Regions from separate parts of the Paraburkholderia sp. GAS32 genome, predicted to be linked through region 2. Evidence: riboswitches for the same ligand, from Rfam matches in the RefSeq annotation. Region 2 holds a riboswitch; the other holds the start of a gene.
What was found. Region 2 has a riboswitch for thiamine pyrophosphate ahead of P3T25_RS21265 (FAD-dependent oxidoreductase). Riboswitches for the same ligand answer to the same signal wherever they lie in the genome.
Positions count from the first base shown of each region.

Region 1: it holds a riboswitch for thiamine pyrophosphate, as region 2 does, so the genes downstream of both, thiC (phosphomethylpyrimidine synthase ThiC) here and P3T25_RS21265 (FAD-dependent oxidoreductase) in region 2, are expected to answer to the same signal.

Region 1 covers NZ_JBNPVS010000020.1:86,488-94,518, reverse strand. The annotation lists gene thiC (phosphomethylpyrimidine synthase ThiC) at 1-1,319, opposite strand, end outside; TPP riboswitch at 1,411-1,529, opposite strand; gene P3T25_RS23580 (GreA/GreB family elongation factor) at 1,684-2,094, opposite strand; gene P3T25_RS23575 (hypothetical protein) at 2,623-3,102, shown strand; gene P3T25_RS23570 (DUF1223 domain-containing protein) at 3,294-4,124, shown strand; gene P3T25_RS23565 (cytochrome b/b6 domain-containing protein) at 4,170-4,808, shown strand; gene P3T25_RS23560 (molybdopterin-dependent oxidoreductase) at 4,851-5,654, shown strand; gene P3T25_RS23555 (pentapeptide MXKDX repeat protein) at 5,783-6,031, shown strand; gene P3T25_RS23550 (EamA family transporter) at 6,398-7,327, shown strand; gene P3T25_RS23545 (NADPH-dependent 2,4-dienoyl-CoA reductase) at 7,371-8,031, opposite strand, start outside.
Region 2 covers NZ_JBNPVS010000017.1:81,204-89,234, forward strand. The annotation lists gene thiE (thiamine phosphate synthase) at 1-618, opposite strand, end outside; gene P3T25_RS21255 (thiazole synthase) at 615-1,430, opposite strand; gene thiS (sulfur carrier protein ThiS) at 1,470-1,667, opposite strand; gene P3T25_RS21265 (FAD-dependent oxidoreductase) at 1,752-2,882, opposite strand; TPP riboswitch at 3,112-3,235, opposite strand; gene P3T25_RS21270 (ABC transporter ATP-binding protein/permease) at 3,597-5,348, shown strand; gene P3T25_RS21275 (SDR family NAD(P)-dependent oxidoreductase) at 5,417-6,190, shown strand; gene P3T25_RS21280 (hypothetical protein) at 6,357-6,818, shown strand; gene P3T25_RS21285 (hypothetical protein) at 6,909-7,550, shown strand; gene P3T25_RS21290 (response regulator) at 7,643-8,031, shown strand, end outside.

The sequences.
Region 1 (8,031 bases), on a different contig from region 2:
ATCGTCTGCACGTCGTGCTTCCACGCGATCTGTGTGAGTTCGCCGAGCGTCTTCAACTCGCCGAGTTGCGCTTCGTCGTTGGCATCGTAGATCGAGCCGGGACGCAGGCCGTCGCCGAGCGAGAAGGCTACGTCATACGCCTTCATGATTTCGCAGATGTCTTCGAAGTGCTCGTACAGGAAGCTTTCCTTGTGGTGAGCGAGGCACCACTTCGCCATGATCGAGCCGCCGCGCGAGACGATACCGGTCATGCGTTTCGCCGTCAGCGGCACGTATTGCAGACGCACACCCGCGTGAATCGTGAAGTAGTCGACGCCTTGTTCGGCCTGTTCGATCAGCGTGTCGCGGAAGATTTCCCACGTCAGGTCTTCAGCCTTGCCGTTGACCTTCTCCAAAGCCTGATAGATCGGCACCGTGCCGATCGGCACCGGCGAATTGCGGATGATCCACTCGCGCGTTTCGTGAATGTGCTTGCCGGTCGAGAGATCCATCACCGTGTCGCCGCCCCAGCGGATCGCCCAGGTCATCTTGTCGACTTCTTCGCCGATGGAGGAGGTCACCGCCGAGTTGCCGATGTTCGCATTCACCTTCACGAGGAAGTTACGGCCGATGATCATCGGCTCGCTTTCCGGGTGGTTGATGTTGTTCGGGATGATCGCGCGGCCGCGGGCGACTTCTTCGCGCACGAATTCCGCGGTGATTTCTTTCAGTCCGTCGGGACCGAAGGCGCTCGCGCCGAACGCCTGGCCCGGATGCTGGCGGCCCATCATCGCGGCGAGCTTTTCGCCGTTCGGACCGCTCGTCTTCAGGGTCTCCAGATACGCGGCGCGTTGCTGGTTCTCGCGAATCGCGATGTATTCCATCTCCGGCGTGATGATGCCGCGACGCGCGTAGTGCATCTGCGAGACGTTCTTGCCGGCGATGGCGCGGCGCGGCGTGCGGTGCAGGCCTTGGAAACGCAGATCGGCGGTCGCGGTATCGGCGGCGCGTTCGCGGCTGAAGTCGCTCGACAGGCCCGTCAGCGCTTCGGTGTCGCCGCGCTCTTCGATCCAGGCTTGACGCAGCGCGGGCAGACCGGCGCGGATGTCGATTTTGGCTTCCGGATCGGAATAGGGGCCCGACGTATCGTAGACGAAGACCGGCGGATTTTTCTCGCCGCCGAAGCTATCCGGCGTATCCGCCTGGGAAATTTCGCGCATCGGCACGCGGATATCGGGGCGCGAGCCGGTCACGTAAACCTTGCGGGAATTCGGCAGCGGCGCGACAGCGGCGGCATCGACGTGGGCGTCGGCGGAAAGGAACTTCGGATTGGCGTTCATGCGTATCTCCTCTGCAAAGCAATGTAGGGCCGCTAAGCAGGAGACGAGACGGAAGTTGTCGGAATTCGCGAGGGATGAAACGGTAGACCAGGTGCGAAATCCGTACGCTTCCCTGCGCTGGCATTATCCAGATCAGGTTCAAAGGGTATTTCTCACCCACGCAACACGGACCTCCAACCTCCGCGCTACGCAGGACCCCCGCGTTAGCAGCGCACACGATACACCGCCCGGGCGTTGCTTGGCAACCCGTCTTGAAAAAGTCAGATGTCGGAGATAACGCCGGTCAGCCACGCACTATTCTTATTGTGATAGGGCTGCCGGGGATGATGCGGCGCAGCAGTTCTGCGTCGCGAATGCGCTTCGCTTACAGCGTGAAATCGTCGGCAGCTTCGGGCTGGAACAGGATTTTTTCGAGCTTCAACACTTTCTCCGTGCCGCTCGGCGGCGTGAAGCGGATGCGTTCGCCGCGTTTGGCGCCGAGCAGCGCAAGGCCAACCGGCGAAAACACGTTCAGGCGGCCGTGTGCGAAATCCGCGTTGGGCGGATAGACAACCGTCCAGGTCATCTGCTCGCCGCTGGCTTCGTCGACCAGCGTGGCTTGCGAATTCATCGTGACGACGTTCGCGGGGATGTCGCGCGATTCGACGATCACGGCGCGTTCCAGGACGTCGTCGAGCATGTCTTGCAATTTGGCGTCGGCGCCGGGCGCGGCCGCGTGCTTTTCAAGACGGGCGACGTCGAGTTCGGTGAGGTAACAGGTTTTCGTCTTTTTCATGACGGGTTCTCCAATTCGATCTGCATGTAAAGGGACAGCGTGCGGATGAGATTTGCCCGGAGCCCGACGACGCGGCCCCGGTAATGGAGGGGAATTGCGTCAGGTCGGGCGCCGGGCGGCGAGAAGCGGGAGCGTTCGGGACGGCTGGCCGGCGTGAAGCGTCGCGATGTCCGCGCGCGCGCAACCGGTTGCGCGGCGGGGGCGCAAGCGGGTGAGGGCTCGGGAGAACGGAACGCGCATCGGGATAGCCGGCAGAGTGCGAAAAGTATTGGGGGAGCGTCGGAAGAAAAGCCTGATCGACGCAATCGAAAGGTGAATGTTAGCACGGGCCGGGTGTCTCTTTAATTGCCGCCGGGAGGTGCCGTGGATACGCGCTGCGGCGTGTCGATACCGCACTTGGTCATTCAAGGCCGTCGCCGCGCTGCCGTTAATCCGCCTGTAGGGGCGGCCGTTGCCCAGTCGAGCGACCGGCGGTGGGCAGCGCGTCAATGGCGCGATGCGGTTTGAGACGGCTTAAGGAGAGTGCTGATGAAAACGGGAATGGGGCGGTTTGGGGGGCTCAGCGCGGTCGCGGCGACGGCAACGCTGGTTGCGCTGGTTGCAGCGCCAATGTCGGCGGTGGCCGCGAATGGTGGAACGATCAGCTTTTCGGGCGCGATCGTGGCGCCACAACTGGCGATTTCGGCGGCGCCGGCCGGGGCACGTGTCGATGCCAGGGGCGCGCGGCTCGAGCAGTCGGGTTCAGCGGTCATGCTGACCTTTAGCGCCGCGCCGGGCGTGGCGACGGGCGCCGATGTCGCGCTTCAGGTGAACAGCGGCGCGACGGCGCGTAATGGTAATGCGCTGGGTGATGCGCTGACTGAGCGTTTTGTCGACAGCCATGGACGCGTGTTTCGCGCGGGCAGTGATGGGCACTACCGGGTTGGCCGCGATGGCGGGGTGTTGTCGCTTGCACCGAAGAATGCGGGGCAGGATACCCGGGTGACGGTTGTCGTGAGTTACGACTGAGGCACCCTCCGCGGGGCGCTTTGGGGCGGTTCGCCCGCAAGCGTACAGACACGCCGCGCCCCGCGGGGTATAAACAGCATGGAACGGTCTCGACCGTAGGCGCACGACCCGAACAAAAATAAAAAATCAAAATCGGCTGTCATAAGCGGTCTCGTGGTTCGACAAACGTGCAGATCCTGATGGAGCACGCCATGCAAACCGCACGAACCCGCCGAGACAATCGGCATGTCACGCGCGCAATCGCGCTAGCCGTAGCGCTGACAACCCTCTCCGCCAGTGGCCTTGCAAGCGCGGCCGGCGCCGTGTGCACGTCGCATAGCCCATCGCACCGCGTAGCGCTGGTGGAGCTCTACAGCAGCGAAGGCTGCAATAGCTGCCCGCCCGCCGACAACTGGCTGGGCCAGTGGAAAAACAGCGGTGCAACCCAAAGCATCGTGCCATTGGCGCTGCACGTGGACTACTGGAATAGCCTCGGCTGGACCGACCGCTTCTCGCAACATCGCTTTACTGAGCGTCAGCAAACCCTCACTGACCTCGCTGGTGGCCACACCATCTACACGCCCGAAATCTTCGTATCGGGCCGCGAACTGCGTAGCTGGTCGCAACGCGACAGTTTCCAGAGCCGCGTCGGCCAGGTCGTCGCCGAACCGGCGCAGGCGAACGTGGCGCTTGAACTGAAACCCCAGGCGAAGGGCGCCTTCAATGTCGATGCGCAATTCACCAGCAAGGCGGCAGACACCACGGCCCCACTGAACGCCTATGTCGCGGTCTACCAGAACGCGTTGAACTCGCAGGTCAGAGCAGGGGAAAACAGCGGCGCAACGCTGCATCACGAACGCGTCGTGCGGCAATGGATCGGCCCCGTGCCGCTGGTTGCCGGTAACGCGCAGATCCGCCGCGATATCCGCATCGACGATGCCGATGCTAACGCCCCGGCTGACCACTTCGGCGTCGTCGCCTTCGTCGAAAACGCTGCGACCGGCGACGTGTTGCAAGTGGGCGAGCTCGCTGCCTGCAACTGATCGCGCGACGACCCCGCAGCGCTCCCCATTTCATCGGAGATTCTCATGGCCACGCCTCATGCTCTTAGCAAAACCGCTCCGCCCGCCACGCCGAAGAGCGGCACGATTCATCCGGTGTGGGTGCGCGTCACGCATTGGCTCAACGCACTCGCGGCCATTCTGATGATGCTGTCCGGCTGGCGCATCTATGACGCCTCGCCGATCTTCAAAGGCTTCACGTTCCCCACGGGAATCACGCTCGGCGGCTGGCTCGGCGGCGCGCTGCAATGGCACTTCGCGGCGATGTGGCTGCTGGTCTTCAACGGCTTGCTGTATCTCGTGCTGAATCTGGCCAGCGGGCGCTTCGTGCGCAAGTTCCTGCCGGTCTCGCCGCGCGCCGTGCTGCACGACTTCATCGCCGCGCTGACCGGCAAGCTCTCGCACGCCGATCTGCGCGTCTACAACGCGGTGCAGAAATTCGCTTATCTGTTTGTCGTCTGCGATCTGATCGTTCTCGTACTCTCGGGCCTCGCGATCTGGAAATCGGTGCAGTTTCCGCTGCTGCGCGAGCTGATGGGCGGCTACGACAACGCACGCATCGTCCACTTCTGCGCCATGTCACTGATGGCCGCGTTCATCGCCGTGCATCTGGTGATGGTGGCCCTCGTGCCGCGCTCGCTGCTGGCGATGCTGCGCGGACGCTAAGCGGCTGACCCACGGATATGCAAAGCCTAAGGACATCGAATCATGACCACGCCTGATACAAAACTCGATCGAAAGCTTGCCGCTATGCCTGACAACACGCTCGACCGCGAATCGATCCTGATCGACGCACGGCGCGAACTCGCGATGCCGTCGCGGCGCCTGTTCGGCAAGCGGCTTCTGACGCTCGGCGGCCTGTCGATGCTGACGGGTTGCTCGCTCACCGACAACGATTCTGTCAACGCGTTCCTGACGGCCGTGTCGCGCCTGAACGACCGCGCACAAGCCGCGCTGTTCGATCCAAAGCAACTCGCGCCAACCTACACGGAAGCGCAAATCACGCGGCCGTTTCCGTTCAATGCGTTCTACGGTATCGACGACGTCCCCGATGTCAACCCCTCCGACTACAAGCTGAAGATCAGCGGCCTCGTCACCGGTCAGCGCGTCTGGACCTTGCCCGAGTTGTACGCGCTGCCGCATGCCGAGCAGATCACGCGGCATATCTGCGTGGAAGGGTGGAGCGCGATCGGCCGCTGGGGCGGCACGCCGTTTGCCGATTTTCTGCGGCGCATCGGTGCGGACACGAGCGCGAAGTACGTCGGCTTCAAATGCGCCGACGACTACTACGAAAGCATCGACATGCCGACCGCGCTGCATCCGCAAACGCTGCTCACATTTTCGTACGACGGCGAACGCCTGCCCGCGAAATACGGCTTCCCGATGAAGCTGCGCATGCCGACCAAGCTCGGCTACAAGAATCCGAAACACATCGTCGAGATGTTCGTCACCAACACGTATCCCGGCGGCTATTGGGTCGACCAGGGCTACAACTGGTTCGGAGGCTCTTGACGCGCGCGGGTCGGCGCGTGCAATGCCGGACGCGCGACCCCGGGCGGCAGAAGCTTCGGAAGTACCCCGGCACAAGGTAGAAACCAGAAGCCGGGTCAGATTCATCCACCACAAAACGGAGTCATCCCATGAAAAAGTTCGCAATCGCAGCAATGGCCGTCGCCCTCCTGACCAGCGGCGGCGCCGCGTTCGCCCAGGCAAGTGGCGCAATGTCCAACGATGCGATGTCCAAGGACACGATGTCGAAGGATTCGATGTCCAAAGACACCATGTCGAAAGACAGCATGAAGAAGGACACGATGAAGCACGACAAGATGAAAAAGGGCAGCGACGCGATGGGCATGAAGCACGAAGCATCGGGCGCCATGGCCAACTGAGCGTTGCCGGCGATGCCGGTTGCATAGCTTGAGCGCCGGTGTTGCAGGTGAGCCCAAAGCCGGGGATACGTCCCCGGCTTTTCTGTTGCATGTACGCAAAAAAGTTACGATTCTTTCAGGCGACGCGGTGGGCGCTTACTGCATAATGCGATGCGCGCCGAACATTTGGCGTGTGTCAGCCGTGGCTCGATTTCCATCGATCTCCGCGGCGTTGTGGCCCCATTGGCCATCTATCGTCCTTCCGTTCCACCGACATGTCCGCCAGCCTCGCCCGTCAGACCGCATCGCCGATGCGGTGTCCGCCATCCCGTCACAGGGTCTTCTGCGGGGGCGCAGCACCTCGAGCGGCATGGGCGGGTTGAACGTATGGCGCCGCAACTCCCCAGCCGCTTTTCGCGTGGTTTCCCGATCCGTTTGCCGCAGTCCCGTAATGGACAGATCGCGCTCGCGCTCGCCGTCGTTTATCTCGTGTGGGGCTCGACCTATCTGGCCGTGCACGTCGCGCTCGGTTCGTTTCCGCCCTTGCTGCTCTCGGGTCTGCGCAACCTGTTTGCCGGGATAGGGCTCTTCATCTTCGCGACGCGCCGCAATCCGGTCTGGCCGAGCGTGGGTGAAATCCGCAATGCCGGTATTGTCGGCACGATGCTGGTCGGCCTGTCGAGCGGCATGCTGGCCTACGGCATGCGTACCGTGGGCACCGGTACCGCTGCTGTGATGGTCGCGACCGTGCCGCTGTTCGCAACGGTGATCGCGGCGGTGGCGGGGCGCAAGATCGGCAGGGGCGAGTGGTTTGCGGTTGGCCTCGGGCTGGTGGGTATCGCGATCCTGAGCCACGGCGACAGTGCACCGGGATCGGCGGGCGGCAGCCTGGCGATCCTGTGCGGTGCGCTTTTCTGGGCCGGCGGCGCGCATCTGGCCGGGCGGCTGAAGCTGCCGTCGGACCTGTTTCTCTCGACGTCGCTGCAGATTGGCCTCGGCGGCGCGATGTCGACGATGGTCGCCCTTGTGACGGGCGAGAGGATGATGGAGGTGCATTTTCTGCCGGTGCTGGCCTTCGTCTACCTGATGCTGATCGGGACGATGACCGCCTACGTCGCGTACGGCTTTCTGATCCGCCATACGAGTCCGATCATCGCCAGTAGCTGCATGTACGTGAATCCCGTGGTGGCGGTGGCGCTCGGCGCGTTGTTGCTCGGCGAGCCGGTGACGCGCTCGACGGTCATCGCGACGATCGTGATTCTGGCCAGCGTGGGGCTGTCTTTCTGGTTCGATTACCGGAAGAAGGGGCTTGTTTAAGGAGGGCGGCGCGGCCACCTCCGCTCTCCGCTGGCTCAGTGGCTCAGAGCGCTGCCGCCACCTCCGCACCCTCGCGAATCGCGCGTTTCGCATCGAGTTCGGTTGCCACCTTTGCGCCGCCGATCACGTGATAGCGCGGACCGTTCGCATCATTCGAGCCTTTAACGCTGTTCGCGCCGTTTGACCTGCCCGTAGTTCGTGCCGCCGTCTCCGGAACCAGGTCGCGCAACGATTCCTGCCCCGCGCACACGACGATCGTGTCCACTTCAAGCCATTCTTCGACACCTTCGCGCGCGATCTTCAAACCGCGCTCGCTGATCTCCAGATACGACACACCACCGAGCATCTTCGCGCCGTTTCTGGCCAGCGTGGCGCGATGTACCCAGCCGGAGGTCTTGCCGAGCCCCATGCCGAGCTTGCCCGCCTTACGCTGCAGCAACCAGATCTCGCGGACCGGCTCTGCCGGCGCCGGCGGTTTCAAACCGCCGCGTTCCCGAACCGCAAGGTCGACACCCCATTCGTCGAGCCATGCATCGCGTGGCACGGGCAGAGGATCGCCGGAACGATGCAGCAAAAACTCGCTGACATCGAAGCCGATCCCACCCGCACCGATCACCGCCACGCGGCGTCCCACCGGTGCACCGCGCAATACATCCACGTAAGACAGCACGTTAGGCCCGTTAATACCGGCGATCGCGGGGCTC
Region 2 (8,031 bases):
CAGTTCGTCGGCAGGTTCGGCCGATTTGCGGCGCAACTGGACCGTTTTCACGCCAAAACCCACCACCCGTTCGACCCACTCCGCGGTCGGCAGCACCGGGTACAGGCCGAGCCGGTCAGGGCAATGCGCGAACGCTTGCGTCGGCGCAGCCGGCAGACCAGCGAGGCGTGGGAAGTGCGCGATATCGGCCGGAAATGCGTCCTCCGCTTTGGTTTCGTCGCCGTCGCGCCACGCCAGCGCCAAAACCAGCGCGTCGTGCGGATCGAAGCCGCAGTCCAGAAACGCAGCCAGCGCGGGGATCCAATCTTCCGCCAGATGGCCTTCCAGACTGTATTTCTCGCCGCCCAGATGCAACGTCGCCGCGTTCTCGGCGGCGACGATCACGCCTGCGCCCTGCACCTGCCAGCGCGCCACTTGCTCGCCATGCTGCTGCGCGTCGGCGACGATGATCAGGTCGCCGCCGTTCGGCTCGTCCGGCGCGGTCAGGCAGATGCGCCACGGCGCATGGGTCGGCGGCCACTCGCCCAAGCGGGCGCGGATCCGCTCGGCAGCTTCGGTGAGTTCGTCAGCAGGCGGCCAGAAGAGGTCGCGGCCGGTCAAAGGCAAAGTTTGCGTCATGCGGCGCTCCCGTCTTGATGCCAGAACGGCATGCCGACCACCGGCGTGCTCGCGTGCGCGCTTTCGCGCTCGGCCATCGGCCCCGCCAGAAAAGCCTGGCGGCCCGCTTCGACGCCCAGCGCGAAGGCGCGCGCCATCGCGTCAGGATGCGTCGCCTGGGAAACGGCGGTGTTCAGCAGCACGCCGTCGAAGCCCCACTCCATCACTTGCGCCGCGTGCGACGGCACGCCGAGGCCGGCATCGACGATCAGCGGCACGTCGGGCAAGCGCTCGCGCAAGACGCGCAGGCCGTACGGATTGATCACGCCCTTGCCGGTGCCGATCGGCGCGCCCCACGGCATCAGCGCCTCGCAGCCCGCATCGAGCAGGCGGCGGCCGATCACGAGATCTTCGGTGCAATACGGCAACACCTTGAAGCCGTCCTTGATCAGCTGTGCAGCCGCTTCGATCAATCCGACCGGGTCGGGCTGCAGCGTGTAGTCGTCGCCGATCAGTTCGAGCTTGATCCACTCGGTTTCGAAGATTTCACGCGCCATATGTGCGGTCGTCACCGCCTCGCCGACGGTCAGGCAGCCGGCGGTATTGGGCAGCAGCGGCACGCCGTGGCGCTTGAGCAGGTCGAAGAAACCGGCTTCGGCGCCGCCTTCATTCATCTGCCGGCGCAGCGCGACGGTCACCATGCCGGGCTGCGCCGCGTCGATCGAATCGGACAGCGATTGCAGCGATGGATAGCGCGAGGTGCCGAGCAGCACACGGCTCGCGAAAGTCTGGCCGTAGAGCGTGAGCGCGTCGGCGGTTTGGGGGGCAGTCATTTGCATAATCCTGGTCTCCGGCAAGGCGTGGCGCGGGGCTTAACCGCCGGCCACGGGTTGCACGACATCGAGCTTGTCGCCCGGCTGCAGCGCGCGCGCCGCATGCTGGGTACGTGCGACGAAGTCGCCGTTCAGCGCGACCGCGAATGGTGGACGCGCGCCGAACGCGGCAAGCGCATCGGCGACAGTCGCGCCTTCGGGCAACGACAACGACTTTTGATTGATATGAATGTCCATGGTGTTCGAATACGGTTCAATCGAGTGGGGCAGCGGCGCGCGCTTGTTTATCCCGCGGCTATTTCGCCAGCAGGCGCGCAACGCTCATGCCGGCTCCCGCGTGGAGTCCAGTTGAAACAGCTCGCTCCAGCGCGCGGCACTTTGCCAGTCGGCGAAAGCATCGGCGTCGCCAATGCGGCCGTCGAGCAGCGCCGCGGCGAAGCGCACGGCTTCGTCGGCGACTTCGGGCACGATCATGTAGCCGTGCCGGTACAGGCCGTTCACGCGCAATGTCTGCGCGCCATCCCACAGCAAGGCCGGACGGTGGTCCGGCAAAGTCGGGCGGCACTGCGAATTCAGTTCGAGGATGCGTGCCTCGCCGAAGCCGGGATGCACGGAAAACGCAGCGCTCAGCAACTCGAGCGCCGAGCGCACGCTGACCGGCGACATGTCCTCGCCTTCCACTTCGGTGGCGCCGATCACGTAGAGATCGTCCTGCTTCGGCGCGATATACAGCGGGTAGCGCGGATGCAGCAGGCGCACCGGCCGCGTCAGCTTGATACCGGGCGCATGCACGCGTACAACTTCGCCGCGAATGCCGCGCAGCGTGGGCAGCACAGACTTCGCGCCCAACCCACGGCAGTCGATCGTAATGCGTGCGGACGGCAGCGCATGATCGTCGACCGGCGTGTTCCAGTGCGTTTCGACACCGCGCTGGGCGAGGCCCGCGGCGAGCGCGGTCAGCACCTGACGGTTATCCAGTTGGCCTTCGCGCGGCAGCAACCAGCCCTGGTTGAAGCGGCCCGCCAATGCGGGCTCGGCGGCGCCGATCTGAGCGCCCGCCAGCGTCACGAAACCGCCGTCGAGCAATTCAGCAGGCGCGTTCGAGCGCACCCGGCGTTCGAACAGTGGCGCTTCGGTGCGGTCGGCGTGATGCCATACGACGAGCGTGCCATTGCGCTGGAAGAACACTGGTTCGGGCAATTCGGCCAGCACTCGCGGCCAGGAATCGAGCGAACTCGCGCCGAGACGGGTGATCAGCAGTTCAGCACTGGCGGCTTCGGCCAGCGGCGCCAGCATGGCGGCGGCGACCCAGGCCGCCGCTTGCGTACCTGCAGCATCGCCGCGCTCATAGAGCGCCACGCGATGCCCTTCACCGGCGAGACGCCACGCGACGAGGCGCCCGCACAGCCCACCGCCGAGCACGGCGAAATCGGGTTGAGCAGAACGATTCATCGCGCGCACTCCGAGTCACAGCGGCAAGCAACGCTAAAGCAGCACGGCGCGCGAACACAACCGACGAAAGCGTGGCGAAGAGCAAAACACATGTCTGAAGAATAGGCGGTCATCGAGTCCTTTCCGTACGGCAAAGAAACGCACGTACCCAGGACGAAACCGGCGGGTGAGGCCGGCCGGGCAATAAGCACGTCCAATGACGGACGCCGCCCGGCGGGGAATGGAAGACTGGCTGCTTCCGGAAACTTCCCGCGCCGGTATTACCCGGATCGGGTGCAAAGGGTCTCTCTCAGCCTCGCCGCCGCTGCATGAAAATCACGCAGCCTGTGGGCAAAGCACCCCTGTTTCGTCGAAGGTCATTAGACCATAAAAGGCGCAGCGCCCGCAAACCAACGGCCTCTGCGGGCACACGCCGTTGATCCGTCACTATCTTTCGATTCATCAATACGGCCGACTGCAACGCTCTGGCACAATGCCAGGACCGGATGCCGCTGGCGCGCGGGTGACATGCTTCGCCGCCCGAGCGCCAGCGGCATCGAGGCGGGACCTCTGAGCGGAAATTAATTTTCACTTAAGGGCTTCGCGCCAGAATCGGGCGCTTACCCGGACGTGCGTTCGTCGAGCACGACGCCCGGGGCACGCACCGCAAACCCGCCGTGGGGCCGGCCCGACTGGGGCCCGCCCGGCACGGGCCAGCACTTCACCAGGATGCTCATGACACCGAATACCGCTTCCAGCCCCGCGCTGCCGCCGGACGATAAAGTCTCCGCATGGAGCCTGATCAAACCTTACTGGGTTTCCGAAGAACGAAAAACGGCGTGGGGGCTGCTCATCGCGATCATCGTTATGAATCTGCTCGTCGTGTGGATCAACGTGCGCCTGAACCGCTGGAGCGCCGACTTCTACAACGCGCTGCAGACCAAGAACGTCCACGACTTCCCGCATCTGCTGATGGTGTTCTCGGGGCTTGCGTTCGGCTTCATCATTCTGGCCGTGTACGGCCGCTATCTGCGCCAGATGCTCGGCTTCCGCTGGCGCCAGTGGCTGACCACGCGCTATCTCAACGAGTGGCTGCACGACAGCGCCTTCTACCGTATCGAACGCGACCGGCTCGCTGACAACCCCGACCAGCGGATCAGCGACGACCTGCAATCGTTCGCCACCACCACGCTCTCGCTGACGCTCGACCTGCTGTCCACGGTCGTCACGCTGGTGTCGTTCATCACGATCCTGTGGTCGCTGGCCGGTGCGCTGACCGTCTCGCTCGGCGGCATGCCGATACAGATTCCGGGCTACATGGTGTGGGCCGCGGCGCTGTACGCGGTGGTCGGCTCGCTGATCATCCAGAAGGTCGGCCATCCGCTCGTGTCGATCAATTACCAGGCGCAGAAAGTCGAGGCGGATTTCCGTTTCGGCCTGATCCGTCTGCGTGAAAACGCCGAGCAGATCGCCTTCTACGATGGTATGGAGACCGAGAAGAAGAACACCCAATCGCTGTTTGGCCGCATCCGCGACAACTGGTGGCAGGTGATGAAGTACACCAAGCGGCTCACCTTCGTGCTGAGCTTCTATGGCCAGATCGCGATCATCTTTCCGCTGGTGGTGGCAGCACCCCGTTACTTCGCGGGCGCTTTCACGTTCGGCGTGCTGATGCAGATTTCGAGCGCATTCGGTACCGTCAGCGATTCGTTTTCGTGGTTCATCAACAGTTACGGCACCTTGGTCGAGTGGCGCGCTACCGTGAACCGGTTGCGTGAATTCAGCCGCGTCGTGCATGCGCCGCGTTTGAAGGAATCAGTGTCGCCCGCCACCGCGCACGGCGGCATCAACCTGCATTTTGTCGACGAAGACAAGCTCTCCACAGATGGCCTTCAGCTTGCGCTGCCGAACGGCAACCCGCTGTCGCGCATCCGCGATATCGCGATCACGCCGGGCTCGCGCTGGCTGGTGCGTGGTCCGTCCGGCTCGGGCAAGAGCACGCTGATGCGCGCACTCGCCGGCTTGTGGCCGTTCGGCGACGGCTCAATCGACGCACCGGTCAACGCGCGCATGATGTTCATCCCGCAGGTCAGCTACATGCCGATTGGCACGCTGAAAGCCGCGCTCACCTATCCGTCCTCTGCTGACACCTACACCGACGAAGAATGCCGCGAAGCGCTCGTCACCTGCCACCTGTCGGAATACGCGGACCGCCTGCAGGAATCGGGACACTGGACACGCGTTCTCTCGCCGGGCGAACAACAACGTCTCGCCGGCGCCCGTGTGCTGCTGCACAAGCCGGACTATCTGTTCCTCGACGAAGCAACCAGCGCGCTCGATTCGGAAAACGAAGCACGCCTCTATCACCTGTTCACCGAGCGACTGCCGCAGGCGGCGATCGTGAGCGTCGCACATCGCGAATCGCTGGCGGCGTTCCATGGCGAAACGCTCGACGTCGAGCGCTCGGGCGAACCGATTGCCGCGTGAACAGCGTGAACAGCATGAACAACGCGAGCGACATGAGCGGCACCGGTGACGCGAGCAGCACGACCGGCATGAGCGGTGCCGAACTCGATCGGGTCGTCCTGATCACCGGCGCGGGCTCCGGCATCGGCGCCGCACTGGCCCGGCGCATCGCCGCGCCGCGCACCGCGTTGATGCTGCACGCCCGCGGCGCCGACGACGAAGCGCGCCAGCGTCTTACACAAGTCGCCGCCGATTGCAGCGCAAACGGCGCGCGCTGCGCGACGGTATTCGGCGATCTCGCCGAACGCGGCGCCGCCGAGCACGTGATTCATCAAACGCTCGCGAGCTTCGGCGCGCTTGATCAGTTGGTAGCGAACGCCGGCCACGCGCAACGGCAAACGCTCAACGCACTCGACGCTGACGTGTTCAGCGCCGCCTTCGCCGCCATGCCGGCCGCGTTCGCCGCGCTCGTCAAGCGTGCAACGCCCGCCCTGGAAACCTCGAAGCGCGGTCGCGTGGTCGCGCTCAGTTCGTTCGTCGCGCATCGCTATCGCGTGGATGCGCCGTTCGCCGCAACGGCTGCAGCGAAAGCGGCGCTCGAGTCACTGGCTAAAACCGCAGCCGCCGAACTTGCGCCGCATGGCGTGACGGTCAATTGCGTGGCGCCCGGCTATACCCGTAAAGATCGCGGCCCAAGTGCCGATAATGCATCGGTGTGGACTCGCGCCGCCGAAGCGACACCGCTCGGTCACGTCGCCGAGCCCGCGGATATCGCCGCGCTGATCGCCTTCCTGCTCTCCGACGAAGCGCGTCACATCACCGGCCAGGTGATCCATATCGACGGCGGCCTGACGCTCGGCTAGGCAGCACGCCGCAACATCCGGAAACACGCGAGAACAGTTCGAAAGCATTTGCGAAGCGGGCAAGCTGTTCCGCGCTTTGAAAATCCCCTGTAGCAGCGACGATAGTCGTGCGGGCTGTACCATGCGCCGCCCGCCCCGCCCCTCACTGCTACTGGACTCTCCGCACATGTCATTCGATCGCCGCTTCCATCCTTTGACCCAGCGCGCAGCGCTTGCGCTTGGCGCAGCCCTGCTGCTCACGAGCGCCGCGTACGCTGCGCAAGCCACCCAGCCCAATGAGCCGGCGGATGTTTGCCCCGCGCTCAAACACATCGTCGACGCACCCGATTTCAAGCAGTTGCACGCGCAACCTGCCGCGCAACTGCCGGGCGTATCGGCCGTGGACGACTGCCGCGCCAACACGCACGCCTACGATTGCCACTGGCGCGCACACTGGCAAGCCGACGGTGTCGTCAACGATCCGCTCGAAGAATTCGGCGCCGATATCGCTGCCTGCTTTCCCAACGTCGTGCACGACGTCAACACGCCGACGCGTCAACATTTCATCGTGACCACCGAAGATCGGCGCGTGAACGTGACGGCCAGCGTGCAAGGGCAAAACGAACTGCGCCTGCGCGTCACGCGCTGAGCGTCGGCCGTTTTTGCCACGTTCCGCTGCTTTTCCGCTGAGACCCGTTGTCATTCGCCGCACTTCCTCACCGCCACAAGGCACCGCATCATGACCTCTATGCCGAGCTTGTGCGCTTACGCTTTCACGCGGGCCCCAATGGCCGCGTGGGTCATGTTGCGGCGGCCTTGTGCGTGGCTCGCCGCCTCGGCGACCCTCGCATTCGGTCTGAACGGCTGCGCGTGGACGCTGATCTCGGCGGCCGACGCCACCGGCTCCGTGATTCAGGCCGGCTACGCGATCGCGGCGAACTACTCGTCGCCGACCTTCGTCAACGGCCGGCCGGCGAACGTGCATAACGTCTGCATCGAAGTGAATCAGACTGTGACGGTCGGCGATTTCGTGCCGGCGCTGCAGCTTGCGCTCGACCGGCGCGGTATTCGTTCGGACGTCTACAATCCGGGCACCTCACCCGCCGTATGCGAAGCGCGCCTCGTCTACAACGCCGCGATCGACTACGGCCGCCGTTCGTTCAGCGACGAAACGATCCAGTATCTGTCGATCATCGATCTGACGCTGATCCAGCACGGGCGCATTCTCGTCACCGCGCGTTACCAGACCGGCGGCCTCAACACCGACCGCTTCTCTACCGCCTCGACCAAGCTCAATGGTCTGATCGACAAGATGGTGGTCGATCAGACCGATCTGGCCCGGCAGCCGATGCAGACCATCCAGACGTCGCTGGCAAACTAGGCGCACGGCCTGCTTGCTTTCTCTTACGCGAGCAAGGATTCGAAAGCGTTTCGCGCTTTGCGCCGCGCGCGTGGATCACTAAGATGACCTGGATGAACCAATCCATTCTGGTCGTCGACGACGACCCCGTCGTACGCGAGCTCGTCAGCGAATATCTGCTGGGGCGTGGCTTCAAGGTGTCCACGCTCGAACACGGCATGGCGCTGCAGCGCAGCTTGCAGGACGAGCGTCCCGCGCTGGTCGTGCTCGACATCATGATGCCGGAGCTCGACGGCATTAGCGCGTTGCGTGCATTGCGCGTCGCCGGCGACGATATTCCTGTGATCCTGCTAACCGCGCGCGCCGATCCGATCGACCGCGTGATCGGCCTCGAACTCGGCGCCGACGATTATCTCGGCAAGCCATTCGAACCGAGCGAGCTGGTCGCGCGGATTCGCACGGTCCTGCGCCGCCGCGGCACGATTGCGCCGAGCGCGCCGGA